Regions from separate parts of the Duganella hordei genome, predicted to be linked through region 2. Evidence: riboswitches for the same ligand, from Rfam matches in the RefSeq annotation. Region 2 holds a riboswitch; the other holds the start of a gene.
What was found. A riboswitch is a leader RNA that binds a small molecule or an ion and turns the genes downstream of it on or off. The one in region 2 is predicted to bind thiamine pyrophosphate.
Positions count from the first base shown of each region.

Region 1: it holds a riboswitch for thiamine pyrophosphate, as region 2 does, so the genes downstream of both, thiC (phosphomethylpyrimidine synthase ThiC) here and ABWW33_RS17015 (TonB-dependent siderophore receptor) in region 2, are expected to answer to the same signal.

Region 1 is NZ_BPWI01000002.1:137,453-152,616, forward strand. It holds gene ABWW33_RS04790 (M20/M25/M40 family metallo-hydrolase) at 1-377, shown strand, start outside; gene ABWW33_RS04795 (crotonase/enoyl-CoA hydratase family protein) at 455-1,270, shown strand; gene ABWW33_RS04800 (TetR/AcrR family transcriptional regulator) at 1,256-1,849, opposite strand; gene ABWW33_RS04805 (sterol desaturase family protein) at 1,955-2,851, shown strand; gene ABWW33_RS04810 (DUF4382 domain-containing protein) at 2,881-4,104, opposite strand; TPP riboswitch at 4,343-4,448, shown strand; gene thiC (phosphomethylpyrimidine synthase ThiC) at 4,522-6,438, shown strand; gene thiS (sulfur carrier protein ThiS) at 6,446-6,649, shown strand; gene ABWW33_RS04825 (thiazole synthase) at 6,679-7,464, shown strand; gene thiD (bifunctional hydroxymethylpyrimidine kinase/phosphomethylpyrimidine kinase) at 7,518-8,288, shown strand; gene thiE (thiamine phosphate synthase) at 8,298-8,921, shown strand; gene ABWW33_RS04840 (ANTAR domain-containing response regulator) at 8,992-9,621, shown strand; gene ABWW33_RS04845 (DNA-binding transcriptional response regulator) at 9,851-10,306, shown strand; gene ABWW33_RS04850 (S-(hydroxymethyl)glutathione dehydrogenase/class III alcohol dehydrogenase) at 10,406-11,512, shown strand; gene ABWW33_RS04855 (hypothetical protein) at 11,641-11,823, shown strand; gene ABWW33_RS04860 (M56 family metallopeptidase) at 11,954-14,161, shown strand; gene ABWW33_RS04865 (UvrD-helicase domain-containing protein) at 14,199-15,164, shown strand, end outside.
Region 2 is NZ_BPWI01000006.1:370,416-385,579, forward strand. It holds gene ABWW33_RS17015 (TonB-dependent siderophore receptor) at 1-1,781, opposite strand, end outside; TPP riboswitch at 1,837-1,935, opposite strand; gene ABWW33_RS17020 (Imm26 family immunity protein) at 2,124-2,621, shown strand; gene ABWW33_RS17025 (hypothetical protein) at 2,608-3,321, opposite strand; gene ABWW33_RS17030 (ATP-binding protein) at 3,318-4,685, opposite strand; gene ompR (osmolarity response regulator transcription factor OmpR) at 4,701-5,402, opposite strand; gene ABWW33_RS17040 (hypothetical protein) at 5,702-6,049, shown strand; gene ABWW33_RS17045 (flagellar assembly protein A) at 6,265-8,097, shown strand; gene ABWW33_RS17050 (flagellar assembly protein A) at 8,219-10,084, shown strand; gene ABWW33_RS17055 (LysR family transcriptional regulator) at 10,081-10,983, opposite strand; gene ABWW33_RS17060 (sulfite exporter TauE/SafE family protein) at 11,067-11,813, shown strand; gene arfB (alternative ribosome rescue aminoacyl-tRNA hydrolase ArfB) at 11,803-12,192, opposite strand; gene ABWW33_RS17070 (CaiB/BaiF CoA transferase family protein) at 12,189-13,268, opposite strand; gene ABWW33_RS17075 (chemotaxis protein CheW) at 13,395-13,910, shown strand; gene ABWW33_RS17080 (ATP-binding cassette domain-containing protein) at 13,907-15,164, opposite strand, start outside.

The DNA of each region.
Region 1 (15,164 bases), on a different contig from region 2:
ACGCGCTCAAGTTCGCGCGCATGGCGCTGGCCTACGCGGTGGAGCTGGGCAGCGACGGCGCCGGCGTCACGCCGCCGGCCGAGCGCACCGAGACCTTCACCGGCAGCCTGGCCAGGGGCCAGACCCGCGCCTACGGTCCTTACCAGGTGGCCGCCGGCGGCAGTTTCAGGGCGGCACTCAGCGGCACCGGCGACACCGACCTGTATGTGCGCAAGGCCGGCGCGGCGACCACCAGCAGCTACGATTGCAAGTCCGACGGTCCGAGCAGCACCGAGAGCTGCACCGTGTCGTACGCCGCCAACGGCAACGCCTATGTGCTGCTGAACGGCTATGCGGCGTCGAGCTACACGCTGACCTTGACCTACCTCCCGCAATAAGGGCGACGGCGGCCGGCGATGCTGTGCCGGCCGCCGCATCTGGAGTATGCTTTCGCCATCATTCAAAGGAGACAGCAATGCCCAGTTTTGAAACCGTGACCGTCGGCGTCGAAGACCATATCGCCACCGTGCGCCTGAACCGCCCGGAGAAGATGAACGCGATGAGCCTGGCGATGTGGAACGATATCCGCAGCGCCTTCCAGTACATCGATGCGACGCCGGAGATCCGGGTGGCGATTCTGGCGGGCGAAGGCAAGGGCTTCACCGCCGGCATCGACCTGCAGATGATGATGGGCCTGGGCGCGCAGATCCGCGACGACTGCGACGGCCGCACGCGCGAGAACCTGCGCCGCGTGATCCTCGACCTGCAGGACACGCTGACCAGCCTGGAGCGCTGCCGCAAGCCGGTGCTGGCGGCCGTGCACGGCGCCTGCGTCGGCGGCGGCATCGACCTGATCTGCTGCGCCGACATGCGCTACTGCTCGGCCGACGCCTGGTTCACCATCAAGGAAATCGACATCGGCATGACGGCCGACGTCGGCACGCTGCAGCGCCTGCCCAAGCTGATCGGCGACGGCATGGCGCGCGAGCTGGCCTACACGGCGCGCAAGGTCGATGCCGCCGAGGCGAAGGAGATCCGCCTGGTCAACCGCGTGTTCGACTCGCCGGAGGCCTTGCGCGACGGCGTGCGCGCCATCGCCGCCGACATCGCCGCCAAGGCGCCGCTGGCCATCCGCGGCGTGAAGGAAATGATCACCTACGCCCGCGACCACACGGTGGCCGACGGCCTGAACTACAACGCCACCTGGAACGCGGCCATGCTGATGTCGGCCGACCTGCAGGAGGCCATGATGTCCGGCATGAGCAAGCGCCCGCCTTCATTCAAGGATTGAACCCGCGGCTGCGCCCCCCAGCACGGCCAGGGCCAGTTCGTCGAGCTCGCGCCGCATGTCGTCGATCGACGGCGGCTCGGGCGCGTCCACCCACCACGCCATCGCCTCGACGATGCCGCCAGCCACGAACATGGCCACCCATGGATGCGCGGCGGCCGGGTGCCGTCGCCGTTTGAGTTCGATCACCACCAGCTGGAACACCATGTGCCGGAAGCGGCGCGCCACGCCGTGTCCGCTGCGGCGCCCGATGGCTGCCCTGAACACGTCGCGCTGTTGCGCCATGTGGCTCAGCAGGCCGGCCAGAAAGTGGCAGCCGGCATGTTCCGTGTCCGCCCCCTGCGCGGCGATCATGTCGCGCAACTCGTTCAGGCCTTCGGACAGCAGGTCCTCCTTGCTTTGATAGTGCATGTAGAAGGTCGAGCGGCCCACGTTGGCACGGTCGCAAATCTCCTGGATGGTCAGCTCGTCCCAGCCACGCAAAGCCATCAAGTCCAGCATCGCGTCGCGCAGGGCGGCCTTGGTTTTGAGGACGCGGCGGTCCGGTGCTGGTGTGCTGTCGGTCATGGCGTTCCTGGACATAAAGCGGGTGGATGTCTGCTAACGGACACAGCCCCGGCCTTCGCGCTGTCGCGGCGAAGAACCGTGGGCGATCATGAACACGTGTCCATTCCAGGAGTGTAGTCCATGTCCGATCCCCTTGTGCCCGTGCGGCCTTTCGCCGCGTCCCGCCCGAACTGGCGGTGCTATCTGTTTTATCCGCTCGCCCTGGCCGCCACGCTGGTTTTCATCCACGCCGCGGTCGGCGGCCGGCTCGGGCCGCTTGGCCAAGCCTATCCGGTTTATCTGCTGACCCTGATCGCCACCATGGTGGCCCTGGAGCGACTCGCGCCGATGCGCAGCGAGTGGAACATGACCCGGGCATCGTTCCTGCGGCGCGATTTGCCGATGCTGGTCGTCAACGGCGCGACGATTGCCGCGACCACGCAGGCCGTGACCTGGCTGGCCGGTCGTCACGCGGGGCTACCGCTTCATCACAGCGCGCTGCCCTGGCAGGTTGAAGCTGTCTGCGCGGTGCTGATGTCGGATTTTCTCTGGTACTGGCTGCATCGCTACAGCCATGAAGGGCGGGGCTGGCTGGGCCGCTGGCTGTGGAAGACCCATGCGGTCCACCATCTGCCTGGCGAGGTGTACGTGTTCATGCATGTGGTGGGTCATCCCATCAACAGTGCCTACGTCCGCGTGCTGCTGATGCTGCCGGCCATCCTGTTCGGCTTTTCGCCGGCGGCCGTGTTCGCCGCCTCGGCGTTCAATGGCTTCCAGGGGCTGGTGTCGCACTTCAACGTCGATGCCAGGGCGGGATGGTTCAACCGCTTGTTGATCGGCACCGAGCTGCACCGTTTTCATCACAGCGCCAGCCTGGATGAGGCAGGGAACTATGGCGCCACCGTCTCGATCTGGGACCAGCTGTTCGGCACCTTCCGCTTGCCGGGCGCGGCGCCGGAGCGGCTGGGCGTGGCGGACCGCGAGCAATATCCCGGCGACCGCCAATTGGTCAGGTTGCTGGGCTTGCCCTTCCGGTAAAAGGGCAAGCCCGGTTCGCCTCCCGGCGCTTATGGCTTCAGGCTGAAGTTGACGTTGCTTTGATTGAGCAGGGAGATGTCGACCAGCGGCAGGCTGGCCGTGGTGTAGCCCTCGGCGGAGGCCTCGACCATGTATTTGCCCGCGCCCGGCAGTACGGTGGCGGCGCTGGCGAATTGCAGCGGCAGCGTGGCGCTGTACACCGCGTATTGCGGCGCGCCGACCGGCAGGCCGCTCAGCGTGTAGCTGCCGCTGGCCAGGTCGGCGCCCTGGTATTTGATCGTGACCGTCGGCCCGGCCACGAAGCTCTGCTTGGCGGCGACGTAGGCGGTGGCGGTGCTGCTGGCCGGCGTCAGCGTGACGGTGCCGCCGATGCTGCCGGTGGCGGTGGCCGGCAGCGTGATCGGCGCGGCGGCGGTGCTGATGGCGACCGTGGCCGAGGTGCTGGTCACCGGCACTGTGCCGACCACGGCGGCGGCGCGGCTGTCGGCCGTGACCACCACGTCGTAATTGCCCAGCGGCAGGCGGCTGAGCGCGAACTCGCCGGTGGTGGGATTGGGCGTGGTGGCGCTGACGATGGCGCCGCTCTGCTGCGCCGACACCATCACGTGGCTGGCCAGCAGCGCGGTCGAGACGAAGCCGCCGATGCCGTTCAGCGTGGTCGGGATCACCTTCACCACCGGTTTCAGCGCGTACTTGCCGTTGCCCTTGGTGACGATGGATTTGCAGGCGTCGAAGTCCAGCACCAGGTCGACGCGCTGGCCGGCGGCGACATCGAAGGCGTTGATCAGCTTGATGCCGCTTTGCACCGCGCTCGGCGTATCCAGCGATTGCTCGGTGGTGCTGCCGCTGACGACGACGGAGTTGGCCAGTCCGTTGCCGGTGTTCGGGTCGAGCACCAGCCGCAGCTGCGTGTAGTGGCCGGCGGTCAGCGCGGTTTGTCCCAGCGCCTCCAGCGTGCCGTTGGTCAGGGTCAGCAGGTTGATCTTGCGGGCCGGGTTCAGTGTGATGTCGGTCCAGCCGGCATCGGTGTCGCTGGCCGAGCTGCTCTGGTTGACGCGTACCTTGTTGACCGTGACGTTGACGGCATCGAAGCCGCAAGACGGCGCGTCCGTCATCGACACGGCCAGCGTGCCCATGGTGACTGGGGGGGCGGTATCGCCGCTGCTGCCGCCACCGCCGCCGCAGGCACTCAGGCCGGACAGGGACAAGGCCGCGGCGGCGGCAAGATAGATGGATGGGCGTGCTGGTTTCATGATGGGTCTCCCGATAATCGCGCGTCTGGCGCTTGTTGTGGCGACGCGGTGTCGCTGTGCGGATAGTGTGAGTTCTTTCTAGAAACTTTTATGTGCGATGCCGAACATAGCGCGCGCCTCTTACATTTGTTACACCTCGGCTCGCTTGAATCCGCACGCAGGGTATTTTCTGTGCCGAGGAAGAATCGGTTGTTGTAATTCCCAAGGCAAGGTTATAATCGTCGCGCTGCCGCAAGGTGGCAAACGCTAGGGGTCCTGCAAATCGCACAGCGAGGCGCGGGTGAGAAATACCCTCCGAACCTGATCTGGATAATGCCAGCGAAGGGAAGCTTAGGACATCGCCGCCACACATCGCCGTATCCGTGATGGGCAAGTCCAACCTCCTTTGCTGGCTCCTGTAGCTAACAAAGGAGCCAAATGAACGCCAACGCCAAATTCCTCTCCGCCACCGCCACGGTGGACGAGGCAGCCATCAAGCCTTTACCCAATTCCCGCAAGGTCTACGTTCAAGGCAGCCGTCCCGACATCCGCGTGCCGATGCGCGAAATCACCCAGTCCGACACGCCGGCATCGTTCGGCTTCGAGGCCAATCCGCCGATCTACGTCTACGATACCTCCGGCCCGTACACCGATCCCGACGCGGTGATCGACATCCGTTCCGGCCTGGCGTCGACGCCGCGCCTGCCGTGGATACTGGAGCGCAACGACACCGAGGAACTGGACGGTCCGACCTCCGAATATGGCCAGGCGCGCCTGGCCGATCCGGCGCTGGCCGAGCTGCGCTTCAACCTGCACCGCAAGCCGCGCCGCGCGCGCGAGGGCAAGAACGTCACGCAGATGCACTACGCCCGCCAGGGCATCATCACGCCGGAGATGGAGTTCGTCGCCATCCGCGAAAACCTGCGCCGCAAGGAATACCTGGAGAGCCTGAAGACGTCCGGCCCGATGGGCCAGCGCCTGGCCGACCTGATGGGCCGCCAGCATCCGGGCCAGTCGTTCGGCGCCAGCATCCCGGCCGAGATCACGCCGGAATTCGTGCGCGAGGAAATCGCCCGCGGCCGCGCCATCATCCCGGCCAACATCAACCACCCGGAAATCGAGCCGATGATCATCGGCCGCAACTTCCTGGTCAAGATCAACGCCAACATCGGCAACTCGGCCGTCACCTCGTCGATCGGCGAGGAAGTGGAGAAGATGACCTGGGCCATCCGCTGGGGCGGCGACAACGTCATGGACCTGTCCACCGGCAAGCATATCCACGAAACGCGCGAATGGATCATCCGCAACAGCCCCGTACCTATCGGCACCGTGCCGATCTACCAGGCGCTGGAAAAGGTCAACGGCAAGGCCGAGGACCTGACCTGGGAAATCTATCGCGACACGCTGATCGAGCAGGCGGAGCAGGGCGTCGACTACTTCACCATCCACGCCGGCGTGCTGCTGCGCTACGTGCCGATGACGGCCAAGCGCCTGACCGGCATTGTCTCGCGCGGCGGTTCGATCATGGCCAAGTGGTGCCTGGCGCATCACAAGGAATCGTTCCTGTACACGCACTTCGAAGAGATCTGCCAGATCATGAAGGCCTACGACGTGTCGTTCTCGCTGGGCGATGGCCTGCGTCCCGGCTCGATCTACGACGCCAACGACGAGGCGCAGCTGGGCGAACTGAAAACCCTGGGCGAGCTGACCCAGATCGCCTGGAAGCACGACGTGCAGGTGATGATCGAAGGCCCCGGCCACGTGCCGATGCAGCTCATTAAAGAGAACATGGACCTGCAGCTGGAGCAGTGCCACGAAGCGCCGTTCTATACGCTGGGCCCTTTGACCACCGACATCGCGCCGGGCTACGACCACATCACCTCCGGCATCGGCGCCGCGCAGATCGGCTGGTACGGCACGGCGATGCTGTGCTACGTCACGCCCAAGGAGCATCTGGGCCTGCCCGACAAGAACGACGTCAAGGACGGTATCATCACCTACAAGATCGCCGCCCATGCGGCCGACCTGGCCAAGGGCCATCCGGGCGCGCAGATCCGCGACAACGCGCTGTCCAAGGCGCGCTTCGAATTCCGCTGGGACGACCAGTTCAACATCGGCCTCGACCCGGACAAGGCGCGCGAGTTCCACGACGAGACCCTGCCCAAGGATTCGGCCAAGGTGGCGCACTTCTGCTCGATGTGCGGTCCGCATTTCTGCTCGATGAAGATCACGCAGGAAGTGCGCGAGTACGCGGCGGCCAACGGCATGTCCGACGGCGCGGCGCTGCAGCAGGGCATGCAGGTCAAGGCGGTGGAGTTCATCAAGAGCGGCGCCGAGCTGTATCGCAAGCTGTGAGGCCGGCATGATCGAGATTGAACTCAACGGCGCGCCGCACGCGGTGCCGCCGAGGCAGACGCTGGATCAACTGGTCGATGCGCTGTCGTTGACGGGGCAGGCGCTGGCGCTGGCGGTCAACCGCTCGGTGGTGCCGCGCCAGCAGTGGCCGCAGCGCGAGCTGCAGCCGCAGGACAAGGTCGACATCGTGCGCGCCATCGGCGGCGGTTGATCGGCAAGGAACTTGAATAAGGAACGGACATGAGCAATCAAGACGTATTGACTATCGCAGGCAAGAGCTACACATCGCGGCTGCTGGTCGGCAGCGGCAAGTACAAGGACCTGCCGCAAACCCGCGAGGCGACCGACGCCGCCGAAGCGGAAATCATCACCGTGGCGATCCGCCGCGTCAACATCGGCCAGGATCCGAAGGCGCCCAGCCTGCTGGACGTGCTGCCGCCGTCGCAATACACCATCCTGCCCAACACGGCCGGCTGCTACACCGCCAAGGACGCCATCTACACGCTGCAGATGGCGCGCGAGCTGTTGAACGGCCACAAGCTGGTCAAGCTCGAAGTGCTGGGCGACGAGAAGACGCTGTTCCCGCACATGCCGGAAACGCTGATCGCCGCCGAGGCGCTGGTCAAGGATGGCTTCGACGTCATGGTCTACTGCAGCGACGATCCGATCCAGGCCAAGATCCTCGAGGACATCGGCTGCGTGGCGGTGATGCCGTTGGCCTCTTTGATCGGTTCCGGCATGGGCATTTTGAATCCTTGGAACCTGTCTCTGATCATCGAGCAGTCCAAGGTGCCGGTGCTGGTCGACGCCGGCGTCGGCACCGCGTCCGACGCCGCCATCGCGATGGAGCTGGGCTGCGACGGCGTGCTGATGAACACCGCCATCGCCGGCGCGCGGGATCCGGTGCGCATGGCGCGCGCCATGAAGCTGGCGGTGCAGGCGGGCCGCGAGGCCTACCTGGCCGGCCGCATTCCGCGCAAGTTCGCGGCCTCGCCGTCGTCGCCGATGGCCGGCCGGCTGTCGTGAGCGCGACGCTGCAGGCTGCGGACAAACGGCCTTGCGTGCTGGTGTTCGCCGGGATGGATCCGTCCGGCGGCGCCGGCGTCGCGGCGGACCTGCAGGCCGTCGCCGGGCAGGGCGCGCATGCGCTCACCGTCGTCACCGCGCTGACGGTGCAGGACAATGACCGCGTCCACGGCGTGCAGCCGGTCGACAGCGGCATGGTGCTGCGCCAGGCGTGGACGCTGGTCGAGAAGATGGCCATCGGCGCGGTGAAGATCGGCATCCCCGGCAGCGCTGCCAATGCGCTGGCGATCGCCGAGGTGATCGTGCGCCTGCGCGGCCGCCAGCCGGACCTGCCGGTGGTGCTGGATCCGGTGCTGGCCAGCGGCCATGGCGACCTGCTGTCGCGCGATGACGCCGTGAAGGCACTGGCGCCGCTGCTGGCGCTGGCGACGGTGCTGACGCCGAACGGGCCGGAAGCGCAGGCGCTGACGGGCGAAGCCCAGCCGGCCGCCCAGGCGCAGGCGCTGCTGGCGCGCGGCTGCCGCCATGTGCTGATCACCGGCGGCCATGCCGACGGCGACGAAGTGGTCAACCGCTGGTTCGGCCCGTCCCACGGCGCCGTGCGCGCCGGCGATGCCGAGCGCGAATGGCGCTGGCCGCGCCTGGACGGCGGCTTCCACGGCAGCGGCTGCACGCTGGCATCGGCCATCGCCGGCCAGCTGGCGCTGGGCGCGCCGACCGCCGGCGCGCTGTCGCTGGCCCAGCAATACACCCACGGCGCGCTGCGCGACGCCTACGCGGTGGCCGCCGGCCAGCGCATCCCGCTGCGCTCACCCCTAAGCTGAGAGGGCATCATGCAAGGACTTTACCTGGTCACCCCCAACTGGGACGACACCGACCGCCTGCTGGACCTGAGCGAACAGGCGCTGGCCGCCGGCCGCGACGGCATTGCGATGCTGCAATACCGCCACAAGGAAGCCGGCCCCGAACTGCGCCTGGCGCAGGCCACGGCGCTGCTGGCGCTGTGCCGGCGTTACGGCGTGCCGTTCATCGTCAACGATTTCGTCGAGCTGTGCGAGCAGATCGATGCCGACGGCGTCCACCTCGGCGGCACCGACGCCGAAGTCGCGCAGGTCCGCGCCCGGCTCGGCTCCGGCAAGATCATCGGCGCCTCCTGCTACGGCGACATGCCGCGCGCGCTGGATGCGCAGGCGGCCGGCGCCAGCTATGTGGCGTTCGGCGGCTTCTACCCGTCGCGCGTGAAAAAATACGCGGTGACTACCAAGTTGGAGATCCTCGACCAGGCGCGCGAGGCGATCGCCGTGCCGACCGTCGTCATCGGCGGCATGACGCCGGAAAACGCCGCGCCGCTGGTGGACAGGGGCGCCAACATGGTGGCCGCCATCAGCAGCGTGTACCAGGCCGACAGCGTGGCCGCCGCCGTCGGCCGCTTCCTGGCGCTGTACAAAATGCAATAAAACGTTCGCGTCACGGGTGGTTTTCGGCCGTATAATTGGAGCGTTAGCTTAAGCCCAAGGTTGCCGCCACATGAATGTACCTACCAGCCCGAAGCGTTTGATACTCATCGTCGACGACGATCAACTGCTGCTCGACTTCCTCGGCGAGGTGCTCGGCCACGCCGGCTACGACATCCTGAAAGCGTCGTCCGCCGAGCAGGCCCTGCAGGCGATCGCCCAGCGCGAGCCCGACCTGGCCTTGCTGGACATTCACATGCCCGGCATGAACGGCCTGGAACTGGCCAAGCAGCTGCACGCGACCAGTTCGGTGCCTTTCATGTTCCTGTCCGGCCGCGGCGACGCCGACGCCGGCAAGCAGGCCGCCTCCTATGGCGCGGTCGGCTTCCTGGTCAAGCCGGTCGACGAGAAGCATCTGATGCCGGCCTTTGCCGCCGGCCTGGCCCGCGCCGACGAAATCCGCCAGTTGCGGCGCACCGAGCTGAACCTGAACGCGGCGCTGGCCGCCGGCCGCGAGACCAGCCTGGCCGTCGGCTTGCTGATGTGCAAATTCCAGACCGACCGCAACACCGCCTTCGAGGTGCTGCGCGACCACGCCCGCTCCAACCGGCGCAAGGTCAACGAGGTGGCCGACCAGCTGCTGTCGGCCGAGGAAACACTGAACAGCCTGCACGCCGCCTTCAACCAGCGTCTCAAAAAGTAAACATCTGTGCCTGAAGGCAAGCATTTTCTTGCCTTCGGGAATTTTTCAGATACACTATACGTAGTACTACGCGGCAGGGCCTCCAACCTGCGCCTGCCGCCTCACCGGCCGCCTGTTCCCTGCGCCCGTCTTGATTCCCTCGGCCCAACTCCGCCGATCGTCTGCGATTCCCTGTCTTACCCAGTAGCCGGGCATCGCATTTCTATCAGCTTTGTGTGCGGAGACACCCATGACCAACGATATTTCCCGGGACACCTACCGGCCCTTCAACGACCAGGAGGGCGGTGCTGCCATCGGCTTTTCCATCTTTGCGACGGCGCCGCGCGTGCTGCATGTGGACGGCGACGCCGACGCCGCGCTGGTGCTGTCGACCTTGCTTGTGCCGGAAACCCACGTCACCCACGCGGCGACCTTCGCGGCCGCGCAGCGGCTGCTGGAGCTGGAGCAGTTCGCGCTGGTGGTGATCGATCCCGACCTGCCGGACGGCGACGGCGCCGACCTGCTGTCGACGGTGCGCATGCGCCAGGGCGACGCCCGGGTGCTGCTGTATTCGGCGCGCCACCCGGAACGCCACACCGTCGGCAGCGCCTTCCTGCCCAAGCCGTGGACTTCGCCGCGCCAGCTGTGGCGCACGGTGTCCGACCTGCTCGGCATCGGCCAGGCGATGCCGGTCGAGCCGCAATAGTCCCCGCACCACAGATCGTCCCCGGCTTGCTATCATGGCGGATCACCGGAACGGCACGCCCGTTCCGGCATCCCGAACAACGCAGCCACAGGACGAACAATGAAAACCAAAGCAGCCATTGCATGGCAGGCGGGCAAACCGCTGACGATCGAGGAAGTGGAACTGGGCGGTCCGCGCGAGGGCGAGGTGCTGGTGGAAATCAAGGCCACCGGCATCTGCCACACCGACTACTACACGCTGTCGGGCGCCGATCCGGAAGGCATCTTTCCGGCCATCCTGGGCCATGAGGGCGCGGGCGTGGTGGTCGACGTCGGCCCCGGCGTCAAGTCGCTGAAGAAGGACGACCACGTCATTCCGCTGTACACGCCGGAATGCCGCCAATGCAAGTTCTGCCTGTCGCAAAAGACCAACCTGTGCCAGTCGATCCGCTCGACCCAGGGCCGCGGCCTGATGCCGGATGCGACCAGCCGCTTCTCCATCGACGGCAAGCCGATCTATCACTACATGGGCACGTCGACCTTCTCCAACTACATCGTGGTGCCGGAAATCGCGCTGGCCAAGATCCGCGAGGACGCGCCGTTCGATAAAGTCTGCTACATCGGCTGCGGCGTGACCACCGGCGTCGGCGCCGTGCTGTTCACGGCCAAGGTGGAGGCTGGCGCCAACGTCGTCGTATTCGGCCTGGGCGGCATCGGCCTGAACGTGATCCAGGCGGCCAAAATGGTGGGCGCCGACAAGATCATCGGCGTCGACATCAACCCGGCCCGCCAGGAGATGGCGCGCAAGTTCGGCATGACCCATTTCGTCAATCCGAAGGAGGTGGACAACGTGGTCGACGCGATCATCCAGCTGACCGACGGCGGCGCCGACTACAGCTTCGAGTGCATCGGCAACACCACCACCATGCGCCAGGCGCTGGAGTGCTGCCACAAGGGCTGGGGCCAGTCGATCATCATCGGCGTGGCGGCGGCGGGGCAGGAGATTTCCACCCGTCCGTTCCAGCTGGTGACGGGGCGCGTGTGGAAGGGTTCGGCCTTCGGCGGCGCGCGCGGCCGCACCGACGTGCCGAAGATCGTCGACTGGTATATGGAAGGCAAGCTCAATATCGACGACCTGATCACCCACCGTCTGCCGCTGGAGCGCATCAACGAAGGCTTCGACCTGATGAAGAGCGGCGAATCGATCCGTTCGGTGGTCATTTACTGACGTCCGTCGCGGCGGGATGCGCTTTGCTCCGTCAAAGTTGCATTCCGTCGCAATCCGCAGGCGCTCGGCGGGGTGTTTGTCTACAGTGGAGTCATGGAAGCAAGGCCCACCACTGAAGGAGAAACATCATGAACGTACTGAAAAACATGGAAGTCATCTTTGTAGCCAGCGCAGTCATCCTGTGCGCCACCGGCTACGCCAGCGCCGAAGTGCGCACCGCACCCGCGATCGATCCCGGCTCGGTGAAGGTGGCCGTGGTGGACGGCGTCAAGATGCCGGTCGTGACCATCAGCGCCAAGCGCGCACGTTAAACACCGTTGGCCGCATGTAGAAAAAAAGTTCTAGACATCGTCATCTAGATAATTTATTCTACATCCATCAACTGGGAGTGCGGCATGGAAGCAATACGCATGGTGACGATTTCACGGCAGGCAGGCGCTTATGAATAGCGTCCTGCCGGCCCTGGTGCCCGCCGTAGGCTGGGCACTGCTGCATTTCATCTGGCAAGGCCTGCTGATCGGCTGGGGCGTTGCGCTGGCGATGCATGCGCTGCGCGGCGCCCGTCCGCAGACCCGGTATGCGGTGGCCTGCGCCGGCATGCTGTTGTGCGCGGCGCTGCCGCTGGCCAGCATCTTCATGCACCTGGCCGACGCCAACCGCGGCGACAGCGCGGTCCACATGCTGAGCGTGCTGGTCGATGCCGATGGCACGGCCGGCGCCGGACTTGGCGCCGCCGCCATCGTGCCGACCCTGTTCGGCGACGATACCTTGTCTGCCTGGGAAACCATGTTGCGCCGCCAGCTGCCGTGGGTGGTCGGCCTGTGGCTGGCCGGCGCGGCGCTGATGTCGCTGCGGCTGGCGGTGGGCCTGAAATGGGTGGCCGAGCGCACCCGTCCCGACGAATACACCGTCAATCATTACTGGCAGCGCCGCTTGTCCGAGCTGGCGCGCCGCTTCGAGATTCCGCAGCACGTCAGGCTGGGCGTGGCCGACCTGCTCGACAGCCCGATCACCGCCGGCTGCTGGCGTCCGATCGTGCTGGTGCCGACGGCGCTGGTCAGCGGCATGCCGCCCGATTTGCTCGAGGCGCTGCTGGCGCATGAACTGGCGCACATCAAGCGGCACGACTACCTGGTCAACCTGATTCAAAGCGCGATAGAAATCGTGCTGTTCTATCACCCTAGTGTTTGGGCCTTGTCACGCAGGATACGGATCGAGCGGGAACAAATCGCCGACGACCTGGCGGTAGGCATGCTCGGCCAGCCGCAACGGCTGGCGCAAGCCCTGTCGGAACTGGATCGTTTCCAGTTCGATACCACACAACTTGCCCACGCGGCTCACGGAGGAAATCTCATGTCTCGTATCAAACGCCTGCTGCGTCCCGATGTTGAACCGGTCAGCTGGAAGATGGCTTTGCCCTTGATGGGTTTGTTCGCCGCCGGCGCCGTGTTCTACGCCCATGCCGCGCCGCCGGCTGCCGCCATGGCCGAGCCGCAAAGCGCGGTGGCTCCTGCCGCCGCGCCCGCACCCGATCCGGTGCCAGCCCCCGAGCCAGCGCCGTACCCGGTCGCCAAGCCGGCGCCGGCCGCCAAGGCCGCGCCCGCCGCGAAGGCAGCTCCAGCAGCCCCAGCTGCGCCGGCCGCTCCTGCCGCTCCTGCTGCACCCGCAGCACGTATGGCGATCCATGTAGTGCCACCGGTTCCCGCTATTCCAGCTATTCCAGCTATTCCGGCCATTCCAGCTATTCCGGCCATTCCCGCCATCCCGGCAGTGCCGGCGATGCGCGCCGTGGAAATTCCCCCATTGCCACCGGTTCCTGCAATTGCTGCGTCCGACCTGCGGGTCCAGACCGGTCCGAACGGCGTGCGCTCTTTCAAATTCGACCGCCTGGCGATGAACCGCAACGATGCCGACTTCGCCTACGCGCTGGTGCAGGCCGACCGTGACCGCATGACCGTCTCCGCCGACAGGCGCGACCTGGCCCGCGTCGACGGCATGCGCCAATCCATGAAGGGCGATTTCGTCTGGTTCCGCGACGGCGACAAAACCTATGTGATCCAGGATCCCGTCACGCTCGCCAAGGTCAACGAGGCCTGGGGGCCGGCCAACCGCATCGGCAAACAGATGGAAGAGCAGGGCAAGAAAATGGAAGTGCAGGGCAAGGCGATGGAAGCGATAGGCGCGCAGATGGAAGCCGTCTCCCGCGAGACCGCCAGCGGACCCGAGCGCGAGCTGGAACGCCAGCACCGCCAGCTGGAGCGCGTGGTGCGCCAGCAGGAAACTGTCGGCCGCAAGATGGAGCAGGCCGCGCGCGAAATAGAAGGCGATCCCACTCCTGAGAAAATGCGCGCCTACCGCGCCAGGCAGGACCAGTTGCGCGCCGAAATGGAACCGCTGGGCAAGCAGATAGCGCAATACCAGGCCGAGATCTCCGCGCAGGCGGCAAAGATCGCCCAGGCGCACGTGCCGGTGCAGGAAATGAGCCGCAAGATGGCCGAGCAAAACCGGCCGATGGTGGAACTGGGCCGGCAGATGGGCGAACTGGGCCGCGAGCAGGCCAAGGCCAGCCGCGAAGCCGAGCGTACGACCAGGGAACTGATACGTGAAGCCCAGAAAAACGGCAAAGCGGTGCCCGTACCGTCGGCTTGAACCGCGTCGTTGAGGTGAGTCCCGGTATAATCACGGGATGCAAAATCTTCTTCACAACCTCAACGACGAACAACTCGCCGCCGTGACCCTGCCGGCACAAAGCGCCCTGATCCTGGCGGGCGCCGGCTCCGGCAAAACCCGCGTACTGACCACCCGCATCGCCTGGCTGATCCAGACCGGGCAGGTGTCGCCGTCAGGCCTGCTCGCCGTGACCTTCACCAACAAGGCGGCGAAGGAGATGATGACGCGTTTGTCGGCGATGTTGCCGATTAATACACGCGGCATGTGGATCGGCACCTTTCACGGCCTGTGCAACCGCCTGCTGCGCACCCACCACCGCGACGCCGCGCTGCCGCAGACCTTCCAGATCCTCGATTCGCAAGACCAGCTGTCCGCCATCAAGCGCCTGATCAAGGCCAACAACGTCGACGATGAGAAGTTTCCGCCGAAAGAGGTGATGTACTTCATCAACAACGCCAAGGACCAGGGCCTGCGCGCCGACAAGATCGATCCCTACAACGCCGACGAGCGCAAGAAGGTCGAGCTGTACCAGATGTACGACGATCAATGCCAGCGCGAAGGCGTGGTCGATTTCGCCGAGCTGCTGCTGCGCACCTACGAGCTGCTCAGCCGCAACCAGCCGCTGCGCGAACACTACCAGCAGCGCTTCAAGCACATCCTGGTCGACGAGTTCCAGGACACCAACGACCTGCAATACAAGTGGCTCAAGCTGCTGGCCGGCCACGGCGAGCGCGACGGCGGCGGCGCGCTGTTTGCCGTCGGCGACGACGACCAGAGCATCTACGCCTTCCGCGGCGCCAACGTGGGCAACATGAGCGCGTTCGAACGCGAGTTCCACGTCAAGAACCTGATCAAGCTGGAGCAGAATTACCGCTCGCACGGCCACATCCTCGATGCCGCCAACGTGCTGATCGCCAACAACAGCAAGCGCCTGGGCAAGAACCTGCGCACCGACGCCGGCCACGGCGAGCCGGTGCGCGTC
Region 2 (15,164 bases):
GTGTCGCGCTGCTGCGTGTTGAGCGCGGTGGCCGATACGCCCACCGTCAGGTCGCGCGTCACTCGTCCGTTCAACGCCGCCTCCAGGCCACGGTTCTGCGCCTGGCCGTTACGCACATAGAAGTTCTGCGCGTCGGTGTATTCCAGGCCTTTGCGGATCTGGAACAACGCCACGGTGGCGCTCAGGTCCTGGCGGATGTCGGCCTTGATGCCCAGCTCCACCTGCCTGGATTTGCCCGGATCGAGCGCGCGGCGTTCGTTGCCGGTGCCGATAGGCGCCACGCCGCCATGCTCCAGGCCTTGCGCATACGATGCGTAGACGGAGACGTTGGGACGCACGCTGTATACCAGCGCCACGTTCGGCAGCCAGAAGCCGACGTCGGTGTGCGCGTACGGCAGCACCACGCCGTTGTCGTCGGTGCCGACGTATTCGTCGCGCTTGACCTGCACGTAGCGCGCGCCCGCGTGCAGTTTGAGCTGCCCGGTCAGGCTCAGGATGTCTTGTGCGAACACGGCCCGTTCGTTGTCGCGGCGGCGTTCGGAAACCGGACCGCTGGTGCCGGGCGCCGGCGCGACCACCACAGGATGGTAGATATTGCTGGTGCCCGACAGGTCGTACAGGTAGTCGCCCCATTTTTCGCTGTTCTTGAACAGCGATGCGCCGCCGGTGAACTCATGCTTCAGCGAGCCGGTGGCGAAACGTCCCTGGACCAGCGCCTGCACCGTCAGCGGCGATTTTTTCTCGCCCAGGCTGATGTAGTTGTAGACGTCGTAGTCGCCGTTGCCGCAGAAGCCGGGATACAGGTCCTGGGCGCCGCAGCCGTAAGGGAAGGCGGTGTAGTCGTCGCGCTTGAAGGTGTGCTGGTTGGCGCTGAGCGTGGTGCTCCAGTCGGGCGTGAACTTGTATTCGAAGCGCGCGCCGACGTTGCTGCTGGTGGTCTCCACCGGACGGCTCCACGGCTGGTTGTTCAGCATGTTGTCCGCCTCGATATTGGGCAGGGTCAGGTTGTTCAGCAGCTGGAAGCCGGGAGCGGTGGTCTGCGATTTTTTCTGGTAGTCGGCATCGACCTGCAGCAGCGCCTGCGGCGAGATGCGCCAGTCGAAGGCGGCCGAGACGAACTTGCGGTTGCCGTCGGCGCCCTTGATGTAGGAGCGCAGGCGCTCGGCGGCGGCGTTGATGCGGTAGCCGAAGCGGGTGTCCTCGAAACGGCCGCCCAGGTCGACGGCGCCATAGACGGTGCCGCGCTCGCGCTCTTCCAGCACCACCGTGCGCAGCGGCGTATCGGTCGGGCGCTTGGTGACGTAGTTGACGATGCCGCCGGGCGCGGCCACGCCTGCCTGCAGGCCGGACAGGCCTTTGAGCACTTCCAGACGCTCCTTGTTTTCCAGCGGGATCTGGGTGTCGCCGGGGATGGCCATGCCGTCCTTGCGGTAGCTGGAGGCGTTGTCGAGCTTGAAGCCGCGGATCGAGAACTGTTCCGAGTAGCCGACCGCGTTGTAGGCGTCGCTGATGCTGGCGTCGTATCTGGCGGCGTCGGTGGTGGAGCGGATCTGCAGGTCCAGCATCTGCTCGGCGGTCAGCACGCTGACCGAGGCCGGCGTTTCCAGCAGCGGCGCGTTGGAGAAGCCGGCGACGGAGGCGCGCGTGGCCTGCGCCTTGGCGGCGGTGATCACCACTTCCGTCATGGGCTGGTCGGCGGCGGTTTCGGCGATGGCGGCGCCAGGAAAAGCCTGCAACACCGCGAGGGCGATGGTGGATACTGCGAATTTTGGGTTGTACATTGTCTGCTCTCTTCTTGTTCGGCTGGGGCCGCGGAAGAGAGCCATCAAAGGAGGGGAGAACCACTTTGCGCTTTCCTTCGCTGGCATTATCCAGATCAGGTACGAAGGGTATCTCTCACCCGGAAACAATGTCCCAGGACCCCTAGCGAAGCGGTAGTTTAGCACAAACCTGGCGCGACCCCGGCCGTAGCGATGGCGTGCGACGTATTCCGCGCCGCGCCGCTACACTTGCGATTTGCGCCCCAGGGCGCCAACGAAGCAGTCACAGCCAATAGCGGAGGCGCCATCATGTCAGTGCATTTTGGTGAATCGTTACTGCATCGTGCAAGTGAAAGGGTAGGAATGAGGCAGTCGTATCAAGAGGGAAGCTGGTTTGCGGTGCCGCTGCTGGATGGCGGGTATGGCTGGGGACTGGTGGCGCGTTTGTCGCCGGGAAGTAAGATTATGCTGGCGTATCTGTTCGGCCCCAAGCTGACGCGCCTGCCGACGCTGGAGGAGCTGGGCACCCTGCAGCCGCAGGACGCGGTGAAGATATTGCGGGTGGGCGACATGGCGCTGGCCAGCGGCCACTGGCGCGTGCTGGGCGACGCGCCCGACTGGGATCCCGCGCGCTGGCCGGTGCCGCAGTTCCTGCGCCGCGCCGACGCCCTCAAGCGCGCCTGGCGCGTGACATATTCGGATGCCGACCCGAGCCGGTCGGAACGCGAGGAGTCCGTACCCTACGATACACAAGGGCTGGAAACGGATTCGCTGTACGGCTACGGTTCGGCGGAGTTATTGCTGACCAAGCTGCTCGAGCCGGCCGACCATCCGATCAACCGCAGCGTCAACCGCAGCTGACGTTCCAGGCCGTGTATTCGCCGCGGCTCTTGCGCACGGCGACGCGGGCCACGGTGTCGCGGTCGCTGCTGAACACCAGGCCGAACATCACCGGCGCACCGGGCGTCGGCGCCGCCGGTTCCAGCGCGCTGAGGCGGAAGGTCAGCGCGCGCTGGCGGGCGCATTGCGAGTTGCCGGCAAACAGCAGGCGTGCGCGCAGCAGCAACTCGCGGTGCTGGCGCAGCAGCGCCACCACGTCCGCCGGCGGCAAGGTCTTATCCATCAGCACGGTGTAGCGGGCGGCGGTGCAGGCGGTGGCCGGTTTCGCCAGCCACACATACCATTCCGGCGGCTGGGCCGACTCGGTCCAGCGCCGTCCCTTGGGCGCGCCGGCGTCATAGATGAAACTGGAGCGTATCTGCCGGCACAGGTCGACGGCCGAGTGGCGCGGCGCCGAATCGACGCGGGCGATCACCTGCCACGGCTTGCCGCGCTGGCGTTCGATGTCGAAGGCGGGCGCGAACAGCGGCAGCACCGGCTGCGCGCCCTGGGCTTCGGCGGCGGTTTTTTCGCGGAAATAGTCGTCGAAGGAATCGCGCTCCTCGGCGGTGGGCTGGCGCTGTTCGATGCGCGGCTGCGCGGCTGCGCTTGTTGCTGCTGCTGAGCCTGCCTGCGCGACGACCAGCAGCGCTGCGGCCATCGATAAAGCTGCACGCATCATGCCGCCTTCATCACGATCTGGATCTGCAGGCCGCCGCCTTCGCGGTTGCGCACATGGAGCTCGGCGCCGTGGCGCAGCAGCACGCGGTCGACAATGGCCAGCCCGAGGCCGGCGCCGTTGGCCTGGCCGCGCGCCGTGTCCAGCCGCGTGAAGGGCTTGAGCAACTGCTCGATCTGGTCGTCCGGCACGCCGGCGCCGTGGTCTTGCACTTCGATGGTCACGCGCTTCGACGTGTGCATGCCTTTGACGCTGCACTTGATGTCGATTTCGGTGAACTCGGCGTCGGGCGTCCTGCCGTAGCGGCGGGCGTTTTCGATCAGGTTGTTGATGACGCGCTTGAGGTCGGTGGGATTGCCCATCACGTGGGCGTTGGCGGCGATGTCGGTGCGGATGTGCACGTCGGGCAGGCGCTCCGCTTCGCGCGCGGTGTCGCTCAGCAGTTCGCTGATGTCGACGTTGGTGAAGCTCGACGCCTCGGTCGGCTTGGCATAGTCGAGGAACTGGCCGATGATGGCGTCCATCTGGCCGATGTCGGACTGGATGCCCTCGCGCGCGTCGTTGGACAGGTTGGCCATCTCCACTTCCAGCTGCATGCGCGCCAGCGGCGTGCGCAGGTCGTGCGAAATGCCGGCCAGGATCACGGCGCGGTCCGACTCCACCTGCTGCAGCTGGTCGACCATCTGGTTGAAGCTGCGGTTGGCCTCCATGATTTCCAGCGGGCCTTTTTCCGGCAGCGGATCGGGGCGCTTGCCCTGGGCGAAGGCGCGCGTGGCCTGCGTCAGCCGGCGCAGCGGCAGGTTGATCAGGCTGGAGATGAAGGCCGCGCCCAGCAGCGACACCACCGACACCACGCTGGCCCAGCCCAGCCACTGGATGCCGGTCAGGCCGCGGATGCGTTCGCGCTCGAGCATCAGCCAGTAGGCGTCGTCGTCGATCTTGAAGCTGACCCAGAAACCGGACACGCCGTTGACCTGGGCCGAGAAGCGCGTATCCTCGCCCAGCTTGGCCTTGACCAGCTTCTGGATGTCGGGCATCAGCGCGTTATCGGGCGGCGGCTCGACCTTGTCGTCTTCCTCCAGCGGGAACACGCGGATGCCTTCGTTCGACACCAGGTCGAACAGCAACTCGCGCCGCAGTTCGGGCGCGGAGTGGGTCAGGGCGGCGTGGGTGATGGTGACCACCGAGATCACCTGCGAGGAGATCTGCTGCACCTGCGGCTCGTGCTGCACCACGCTGATCATGCCGACCCAGGCCGTCATGCTGGTGGTGGTCAGCGCCCCCAGCAGGAAGAAGGTACGCCAGAACAGGCCGCTTTTCAGGCTGGCCACGCGAAACGTGAAGGGGAACTTCGATGGAAACTTCATGTGCGCTTCCGCGCCTTAGCGCGGCTGCCCCTCCGGAATGAACACATAGCCCAGGCCCCAGACGGTCTGGATGTACAGCGGGCTCGACGGATCGGGCTCGATCAGCTTGCGCAGGCGCGAGATCTGCACGTCCAGGCTGCGGTCGAACACTTCGTATTCGCGGCCGCGCGCCAGTTCCATCAGCTTCTCGCGCGACAGCGGCTGGCGCGCGTGGCGGGCGAATACTTTCAGTACCGAAAACTCGCCCGTGGTCAGCGGCACGGTTTCGCCGTTCTTCTTCAGCGTGCGCGTGCCCAGGTCCAGCACGAACTGGCCGAACTCGAACGATTGCGGGGTTTCCGACGGCGCGCCGGGAATCTCGTCCGGACCGCGGCGGCGCAGCACGGCGCCGATGCGGGCCACCAGCTCGCGCGGGTTGAACGGCTTGGGCAGGTAGTCGTCGGCGCCCATTTCCAGGCCGACGATGCGGTCCACGTCCTCGCCCTTGGCGGTGAGCATGATGATCGGCGTCTGGTCGCCGGCGCCGCGCAGGCGGCGGCAGATCGACAGGCCGTCCTCGCCGGGCAGCATCAGGTCCAGTACCAGCAGGTCGTAGCGCTCGCGCAGCCACAGCTTGTTCATCGCCGTGGCGCTCTCGGCGGTGAAGACATTGAAGCCCTGTTCGGTCAGGTAGCGGCGCAGCAGGTCGCGCAGGCGGACGTCGTCGTCCACTACCATAATCTTGGCCTGGTGGCCATTTTGATTCACCGGGGTGTTGCCGGATTCTGTCGTTGTGCTAGTCATTTGCCTGCCAGATTTGTCATATTCATGTTGCTATGGTAACGTCATAATCGTCTTGCGAAAACGTCTGTGACCACCCATTACAAAGTGTTACAAACTTTACCCAATTCGTCTTACCCCCTCAGGTAAAGCATCATACACTCTGGGCATAGATTCAGCTTTTTAGGAACGCCATGGGCATCGATCACAAAAAAATACACGCGGCAGCAAGCGCATCTTTTTGCGTTCGATCCTCCATGGGCGCCGCGCTGTTGTGCTGCGGACTGCTGGGCGCCACGCTGGCCCAGGCCGATTCCGGTGAGGGGCCGCGCCGTGAAGAGCAGCGCAATGCCCCGGTCCGGGAGCATGTACAGCAGCAGGCACAACCTCGCCAGCAGGCCGAGCGCCAGGCCGACCCGCGCCAGCTCGATCCGCGCAGCTACGAGGCGCGCGCCGAAGAGCAGCGCCGCGCGATGCAGGAAGCCGGCCGCAATGCGGAGATGAGCCGCCGCGTCGGCCGCCTGACTCCCGACGAGCGCCGCGACCTGCGCCGCCAGATCAATGAAGTGGGCCAGGACATCTACGCCAACCCGCCGCGTCATTAATGTTATTGATTCAATATTGATCTGTAGCAATAAGTTCACACTCACCCCGTTCACGACACGAATTTCGCTTCCATTCGGCCACTCTGCGTGTAATATTAATTAATTACACGTAATTGCCTTTTGGCATTCCTGTTGTCCGGAGGATAAGAGTGGCTCACGATGCGGTACCTGCCGTCCCAGTACCTGGACAGGAGTCCCCGGCTCCGGGACGCGGCTTGCCCGTCGGTTTGCTGAGCCGGCCGGACGGCATCTACATCGACCTGACGCTGTCGCCGCTGACGCTGACGGCGGCCATCAACGAAGTCTTCCACTCGCACTATTATTTTGTCGGCCTGAACTATCCGGTGCTGATCAAGGCGCTGTATGGCGTCGGCCCCGACTTCGGCAACGCCAAGGTGGTGCGGCTGGCGGCCGAGATGCGCGCGATCGACGAGCAGCGCATCCCGCTGTACAAGAATCCCAAGATGGGACGGGGCTACGCCGAATACTATTTCGAGCCGCTTTTCCTGGACGAGATGGTGCTGCCCGACGGCACCGTGATACCGGAGCGCCAGACCCGGCTCGACGTCGACGAGTTTGTCGCCGAGATGTGGAACAAGGGCATCCTGTTCGGCATCGAGGTGGCGGCGGTGGCGGCGGCGATCGCCTCCACCAAGGCCGACCGCATCACCTTCGCCACCGACCTGGAACCGGCGGCCGGCCAGGACGCGACCGTGGTCGAGGTGTCGTCCGACCTGCACCGCAGCGACGCGCCCAAGGCCAAGGCCGACGGCCGCATCGACCTGCAGAGCTTCCAGAACCGCTTCCCGCAGATCAAGCCCAATGTGCGGCTGCTGAAAAAGCTGCCGCCGGTGCCGGGCCAGCCGGGCTTCGACCTGGCCGGCAAGGTCACCGCGCCGGAGCCGCCCAAGGACCTGACACTGCGCTTCTACGCCGGCGACGGCACCGAGGCCAAGATGCTGGAGGACGGCGAGTACCTGGTGTCGACCCGCGAGGGTTTCCTGAGCGTCGATCCGAAGTCCAGCCGCATCTCCATCACCGACAAGATCGTCAGCACGGAAGGCGTCAGCGGGCGCACCACCGGCAACCTGCAGCTGGCCGGCGCCTACGAGGAATACGGCGACGTACAGGAGCAGAAGGAAGTCACCGGCAGCGACATCACGGTGCACGGCAACGTCTACGGCCATATCAATTCGCGCGGCGGCACCGTGGTGCTGGACCAGAACCTGGTCAGCGGCAGCGTCAACAACGTGGCCGGCGACGTGACCGTGACCGGCGTCGCCTCCAATTCGGTGATCCACACCCGCAGCGGCAAGATCGTCATCGGCCGCGCCGAGAACTGCGTCATCTCCGGCACCAGCGTGACGGTGGGCGAGGCCTCCAACTGCGAGATCGTCGCCGACGAGATCCACATCGAGGTGGCCGAGGGCTGCGCGGTGGCCGGCCGCAATGTCGAAATCGAAAATGCCGGACCGCGCCGCCGCACCGAGATGGTGGTCTACGTGCTGGTACGCGACGTCAGCAAATTCGACGAGGAGATCGCCGAGCTGGATCAGCGGGTCGCCGCTTTTGTGCAGGCCAACCAGGGCTTCCAGGATGAGATCGACCGCATCGCCGCCGTGCCGGACGTGCGCCGCTACCTGGCGCTGGCGGCCAAGCTGCGCAACCAGGAACTGCAGCTGACGCCGGAACAGGGACTGCATCTGCGCAAGATCGCGGCGGCGGTTGCGGCCGAGCTGCAGGCCATCGCCAAGCTGCGCGAGGATCTGCAGGCCGGCCAGACGCAGCAAAAGTTGTTGACCGACCGCCTGGCCCGCGTGATCGAACAGAAGCAGGAGGCGTCCGGCCATGCGCGCTGCGGCCTGCACATGGTCAGCGGCGAGACCACCGTGCGCACCATGCCTTATCTGGCCGACAGCGCCTCGCTGGCGCTGCTGCCGCCCAAGGACATCAAGCAGCGCCTGCGCGGCACGCCCAACGGCGGCGAGGTGCTGTTCTGCGACAGCGACGGCTCGCTGGACTGGCACTTGAGCGCGCGTCCGCAATGAGGCGCGCACAAGTTTCATGGTTCATGCTAATCTAGAATTAACATTAAAAAAGTGAAGGCGCGCCTGCTTGTTCATGCAATGAGCGTGCAATGCGCCGACGTACATTATCCTGGGGACTACTGTGTCAGACGACGCTACGGCGCTGGAACAAATTGCTGATGGCGAGCTTCCGTCGGCCATCGTCAAGCGTGCGGACGGAGTGTATTTCGAGACCGGCGCTTCGGCGGTATCCTGCCTGTCGGCGGTGAGCCAGATTTTTCTCAGCAGCGCCTATTTCTCCAACCTGGACTACGCGGTCTTCACCAAGCTGCTGTACAACTGCGGACCCGACCTGCCGGAACACGTGGTCAACAAGCCGCTGATACGCTTCGCCAGCAGCATCGAGCCGTTCTATCCGCAGCGCCGGGGGCTGTACAAGTCCGTCAAGATCATCAACGGCGAGGCCGAATACTATTTCGAACCGGTGTTCTTCGAGGTGCCGGACATGCCGTCGCAGCCGGCCCGGCTCAACTTCGACGAATTCGTTTCCGACATGTGGGTCAAGGGCATACGCTTCGGCATCGACGCGCCGGTGGTGCGCGACGTTATCGTCACCGGCCGCGTGGCCCGCGTCATCGTGGCGCGGCGGCTGAACGCCACGCCGGGGCGCGACGCCACCATCGTCGAGGTGTCGCAGGACATCCATCGCAGCAACGCGCCGCGCGAGAAATCGGACGGCAAGCTCGATCTGCAGGCTTTCCAGAACCGCTTCCCGCAGGTCAGGCCCAACGTCAAGCTGTTGCGCAAGGTGCCGCGCACGGCCGGCGTGCGCGGCTTCGAGCTGTCGGGTATCGTGCTGGAACCGCCGGTCTCCAGGGACATCGAACTGAGTTCGGTGGCCGGCGAGGGAACGGTGATCGAGAACCTGCGCGACGGCGAGTTCCTGGTGTCGGCGGTGGAGGGCTTCCTCAGCGTGGATCCGGGCACCAAGCGCATTTCCATCGGCCCCAAGATCATCAGCCGCGAAGGCGTGAGCGCGCGCACCACCGGCAACCTGCTGCTGACTGGCGAGTACGAGGAGTTCGGCGACGTGCAGGAGCAGCGCTCCGTCGACGGCGGCAACATCACCATTCACGGCGACGTGTTCGGCATCATCAATTCACGCGGCGGCGATATCGTCCTGAGCCGCAACCTGATGGGCGGCACCTGCACCAACGTCGACGGCGGCATACGGGTGCAGGGCGTGGCCTCCGGCGCCGTGCTGCAGACGAAGCGGGGCGAGGTGACGCTGGCGCGCGCGGAAAGCTGCATCATCTCCGGCACACGGGTGGTCATAGGCGAAGCGAGCAACTGCGAGATCATGGCCGAGGAGGTGATCATCAAGGTGGCCGAGGGCTGCGCCATCGCCGCGCGCAAGATCGAGATCACCAGCGCGGGGCCGCGCAAGCAGCACGAGATGCTGCTCTATACGCTGGTGCCCGATACGTCCAAGTTCGACAAGAAGATCGCCGAGCTGCAGCCCAGGGTGCAGCAGGCGGAGCGCGAGGCCAATCTGCGCAAGGCGGAGATCGACGCGATCACAGGCCAGACCGAGGTGCGCAACTACCTGACGCTGGCCACGCGCGTGCGCAAGCGCGAGGTCACGCTGACGCCGGAGCAGGAGCCTCTGTTCCAGAAGATGGCGGCGGCCGTGGGGCCTTCGCTGAAGGCGGTGGCGAAGATTTCGCTGGCGATGAAGGCGGCGCAGGTACAGCAGGAGCAGGCGCAGGAAGAGGTCAACCAGGTGCAGCGGCAGAAGACGTCCGTGATGCGCGGTTCGCGCTGCGTGGTGCATATGCTGACCGGCGACGTGCTGCTGCGGACCATGGCCTTCGTGCCGGAAGGCCCGGCGGCGCACGACCGGCCCGCCAAGGAGGTCAAGGCCAAGGTGCGCACCACGGCGGCGGGCATGACGACGATCTTCTCCGGCAGCACCGGTCCGATCGAGTGGGCGCCGGAGACTGACTAAGGGGTGGCCTGCCGCAGCGCCGAGACCAGCTCGCGCGCATGGCGTGGCAGCGCGGCCAGGTCGCGCACGCAGACCAGCAGTTTGCGCTTTGCCCAATCATCGCTTACTTTCAACACCAGCAGCTTGTCGGCGGCGGCGTTCCTGCGCGCGGCCGTCTCCGGCATCAATGCCAGGCCAACGCCGCTGGCCGCCATGCGGCATACCGCCTCGAAGCTGCGCAGCCTGATTTTGCAATGCATGCGCAATCCCAGCCGGGAGGCCTGTTCCGCCGCGTAGCGCTGGAAGGCGCTGTCGCCGGCTAGGCCGATGAAGTCGTGCGCCAGCGCGTCGGCGTAGTTGATGCTGCGCCGGTTCCTGTTCTGCTTTGCCAGCGGATGGCTGCGCGCCATCACCAGCGCCAGCGCATCGTCGCGGAAAGCGAAGGTTTGCAGCGCCGAGGCGTCGACCGCGTCGCTGACGATGCCGATGTCGGCTTCGCCATCGGTGACGGCCTGCACGATGTCGCGGCTGAGGCGTTCTTCCAGGTCGATGCCGAGTTGCGGATGCGCGGCGAGGAAGGCGGCCAGCGCGTCCGGCAGGAATTCGGTCATCGCCGAGGTGTTGCACAGGAGCCGGATGCGGCCCTTCAGGCCCGACGCGAATTCCGCCAGGTCGGCCTGCATGCCGTCCACCTGGCGGGCGATGGCGCGGGCGTGGTGCAGCAGCGCGCGGCCGGCTTCGGTCGGTTCGGCGCCGCGCCGTCCACGCCGCAGCAGCGGCACTGCCAGCGCTTCCTCCATGCCGCGTATGCGGGCGCTGGCCGAGGGCAGCGCCAGATGCGCCAGCCGGGCGCCGGCGGTGATGCTGCCGCTTTCAGCGATATGGACGAACAGCTTCAGGTCGGTCAGGTCGAAGCGCATGATGTCAGCCTATGGTTTTACCTAAGTCTGACTGAGTATATTCCAGATTTTCAGGCGCCGCGCGCAAGGGCAGAATGGTGCGCATGGATACTTCGCTTATATTTGTCGCACTGGTGTTTGTGTTGGCCGGCATGGTCAAAGGCGTGACCGGCATGGGCTTGCCGACGGTCGCCGTGGCCTTGCTGACGCTGAAGATGTCGCCGCTGGAGGCCGCCGGCCTGCTGATTGTGCCTTCGTCGATTACAAATGTCTGGCAGCTGGCTGCGGGGCCGGCGCTATATCCGTTGTGGCTGCGCATGCGGACCCTGCTGCTGGCGGTGTGCGCGGGCACCGCCGCCGCGGCATGGATCGCCACAGCGGTCCCGGCTGCGGAGGCATGGAGCGGGGCGGTGCTGGGGCTGGCGCTGGTGGGCTACGGCGTGCTGGGTTTGACCGGCTGGCGCTGGCATGTGGCGCCGCGCGCGGAAGCGTGGGCCGGGCCGCTAGCGGGCGCGGCGACGGGTGTGATGGCCGGCGTCACCGGGGTGTTCGTCATGCCGGCGGCGCCGTATCTGCAGGCGCTGGCGCTGGAAAAGGATGAGCTGGTGCAGGCGATGGGATTGGCCTTCACCGTCTCGACGCTGGCACTGGCCGTCATGCTGGCTTGCCGCGGCGAGTGGCACGCGTCGGTGGCGGGCAGTTCCCTCCTGGCGCTGCTGCCGGCGGGCGGCGGCATGCTGCTGGGGCAGTGGTTGCGCGAGCGCATGCCTCCCGCCTTGTTCCGCCGCTGTTTCTTCGTCAGCCTGCTGGCGCTGGGCGCCCATCAGTGCCTGCGGACTTTTACAAACTGACTTTGCCGCGCAGCTGTTTGCGCTCGCCGTCCTTGGTCTTGCCGTCGAGCCGCTTGCGCTGCGAGCTGCGGGTCGGCCTGGTGGCGCGGCGCACGGTTGGCAGCACGGCCACGCTGTCGACCAGCTCCTGCAGGCGGCGCAGCGCATCTTCCTTGTTGGCTTCCTGGCTGCGCGACTGCTGCGCCTTCAGCACCACCACGCCATCCTTGGTGATACGGCTGTCGCGCAAGGCCAGCAGGCGTTCCTTGATATGCTCGGGCAGCGAAGACGCCGCGATATCGAAGCGCACGTGCACCGCGTTCGACACCTTGTTGACGTTCTGACCGCCGGGACCCTGTGCGCGGATCGCGGTGAACTCCACTTCATTCACGTCGATCACGGCTGGAACCTCACCGGCTGCGCCAGCGCCCACGATTCGCCCTCGGTCTCGTGGCGATGGCGCGCCACCATGCCGCGCGCGGCGAACAGCGGATGCCGCAAGGCTTCTTCCGTGCGCAGCACCGGCGACACGCAGCAATCGGCCGGCGCGAACGCCTCGGTCCACTGCGCCAGCGTGCGGGTGGCGAAGATCGCCGACAATTCATCCTTGAGCGCCATCGCATCCTCGCCGCCGACCTGCTGGCCCAGTTGCCAGTGGCGCGTTTTCAAATCCGGCCGGCCCAGCACATCGCAGCAACCCTGCCAGAATTTCAGCTCCAGCGCGCCAACGGCCATGTAGCGGCCGTCGGCGGTGCGGTAGACGTTGTAGCAGGGGACGCCGCCGCTCAGCAGGTCGCTTCCGGGTTGCGCCGCGGCGCCATTGTTCACCGCCACCAGCGGCATCAGGTTGTGCGCCAGCACCGCGTCGGTCATCGAGACATCGACGAAGCGTCCGGCGCCGCCCATCTTCACCGCCACCAGCGCCGCCAGGATGCCCTGCAGCGCCGACTGCGCGCCGCCCAGCAGATCGCCCACCTGCAGGTTCGGCAGCACCGGCACGCCGTCCGCGCCGGCGTTCTGGTCCAGCATGCCGGCATAGCCGATGTAGTTGATGTCGTGTCCCGCCAGCTGGGCAAAGGGGCCGTCCTGGCCGTAGCCGGAAATCGCGCACATCACCAGCTTCGGGTTGCGCTGTTTGAGTGTCCGCCAGCCCAGGCCCAGCTTGTCCATCACGCCGGGGCGGAAGCTCTCGACCAGCACGTCGGCGGTTTCCACCATCGCCAGCAGCTGCTCGCGATCGGCCCCGTCCTTCAGGTCCAGCCGCATCATCCGCTTGCCGCGATTGACGGCGACGAAGAACTGCGACACCTCGTTGCGCACCGGCCCCATGACGCGCGCGTAGTCGCCGGCGCCGGGATCTTCGATCTTGATCACCTCCGCGCCCATGTCCGCAAGGTGCATGGTGGCGACGGGACCGGGCAGCAGCCGTGTCAGATCAAGCACGCGTATGCCGCTGAGGGGGAGTTGAGGGTTCATGTGCTGATTGTAGCAAACCTGCAACCGCGCTCCCGGTGATTGTTGATAAGGGTCAACGCTGGGCAAAGGGGGCGAAGGTAGGATGGCACATGCCTGTTACCGCACGTCCTGGACGAAAGGATCATCATGCCGTCATCGAAAAACCAATGCGCCAGCGCGGATTTCGCCACCAACGCCGTCAGCAGCACCGGCCTGTGCGCGCCAGGCCAGTATCTGGTGTTCCGGCTCGGCGGTCTCGATTATGCGCTGGACTTCGGCAAGGTGCAGGAGCTGCGGCCGTTGAAGGCATTGGAGCGCTTCTCGTCGGAAGGCGAGATCGTCGAAGGGGTGGTGGTGTCGCGCGGCGTCATCATGCCGATCGTCGACATGCGTATCGCCTTCGGACCGAGGCCGCCGCAGCACGATCCGCTGACGGACGTGATCATCCTCAAGCTGACCAGTTGCGTGATGGGGATGGTGGTGGATGGCGTGACCGACATCGTCTCGCTGTCGCTGGGGCAGATCCAGCCGATACCCGGCGCCGGCGCGGTGGATTACCTGCTCGGCATCGGGGAGGTGGACGGACGCCGTTTGATCGTGGTCGACATCGATAAGCTGATGTCGATCCGAAAGGTGCAATTCGGCGCCCGTCAGGCAGCTTAAGCCAGTGCTTCCAGCTGTTCCTGCAATTCCAGCCATTCCGCTTCCAGCTGGCCCAGGTCCTTGGTGAAGAAGGACTGGTCGGCCAGCAGCTGCTTCAGCTTGGCCTTGTTGGCCGCTTCGTAGATGGAAGACTCGCCCAGTTGGGCATCCACGTCGGCTTTCTGCGCGCTGCGCTTGGCGATCTGATCGTCCAGGCGCTTGATCTTCTGCTCCAGCGGCTTGCGCAGCGTGGCCAGGCGCTGGCGGTCTTCCGCCTGCTGGCGCTTCTGGTCCTTGCTGACCGCGACCGGCGCCGCGACGGTCGGCGGCGCGACCGGCGAAGTCACCGGGAAATCGGTCTTGTTGGCCTTGCCCGCAGCCGGCAGCACGTCGGTGCCTTTCCCCAGCTTGGTCTTGAACAGCCAATCCTTGTAGTCATCCAGATCGCCGTCGAACGGCTGCAGCTTGCCGTCGGCGACGATGATGAACTCGTCGGTGGTGGCGCGCAGCAAGTGGCGATCGTGGGACACGACGACCAGCGTGCCCTCGAACTGCGCCAGCGCCTCGGTCAGCGCCTCGCGGGTTTCCAGGTCCAGGTGATTGGTCGGTTCATCGAGCAGCAGCAGGTTGGGGCGCTGCCAAACGATCAACGCCAGCGCCAGACGGGCCTTCTCGCCGCCGGAGAACGGCGCGATCGAGCTGGTGACCATGGTGCCGGGGAAGTTGAAGCCGCCGAGGAAGTTGCGCAGCTCCTGCTCGCGCACGGTCGGGGCGATCTTCGCCAGGTGCCACAGCGGCGATTCGTCGTGACGCAGCATCTCCACCTGGTGCTGGGCGAAGTAGCCGATGTTCAGGCCCTTGCCCATGGTGGCGTCGCCGGTCAGCGGCGACAGTTCGCCGGCGATGGTCTTGATCAGCGTCGATTTGCCGGCGCCGTTCACGCCCAGCAGGCCGATACGCTGGCCGATCTGCAGCGAGAACTTGATTTTGTTGACGATGGTCTTGTGGGTGATTTCGCCGGTCGCGTCGTCTTCGATCTTGTAGCCGGCGTCGACGTTCTCCATCACCAGCAGCGGATTAGGAGCGCTGAGCGGCTCGCGGAATTCAAACGAGAATTCGGCAGCGGCGCGCAGCGGCGCCAGCTCTTCCATCTTGGCCAGCGCCTTCATGCGGCTCTGCGCCTGGCGGGCCTTGGAGGCCTGCGCCTTGAAGCGGTTGACGAACGATTCCAGGTGGGCGCGCTTGCGCTGCTGCTTTTCCAGCGCGCCGGCGGCC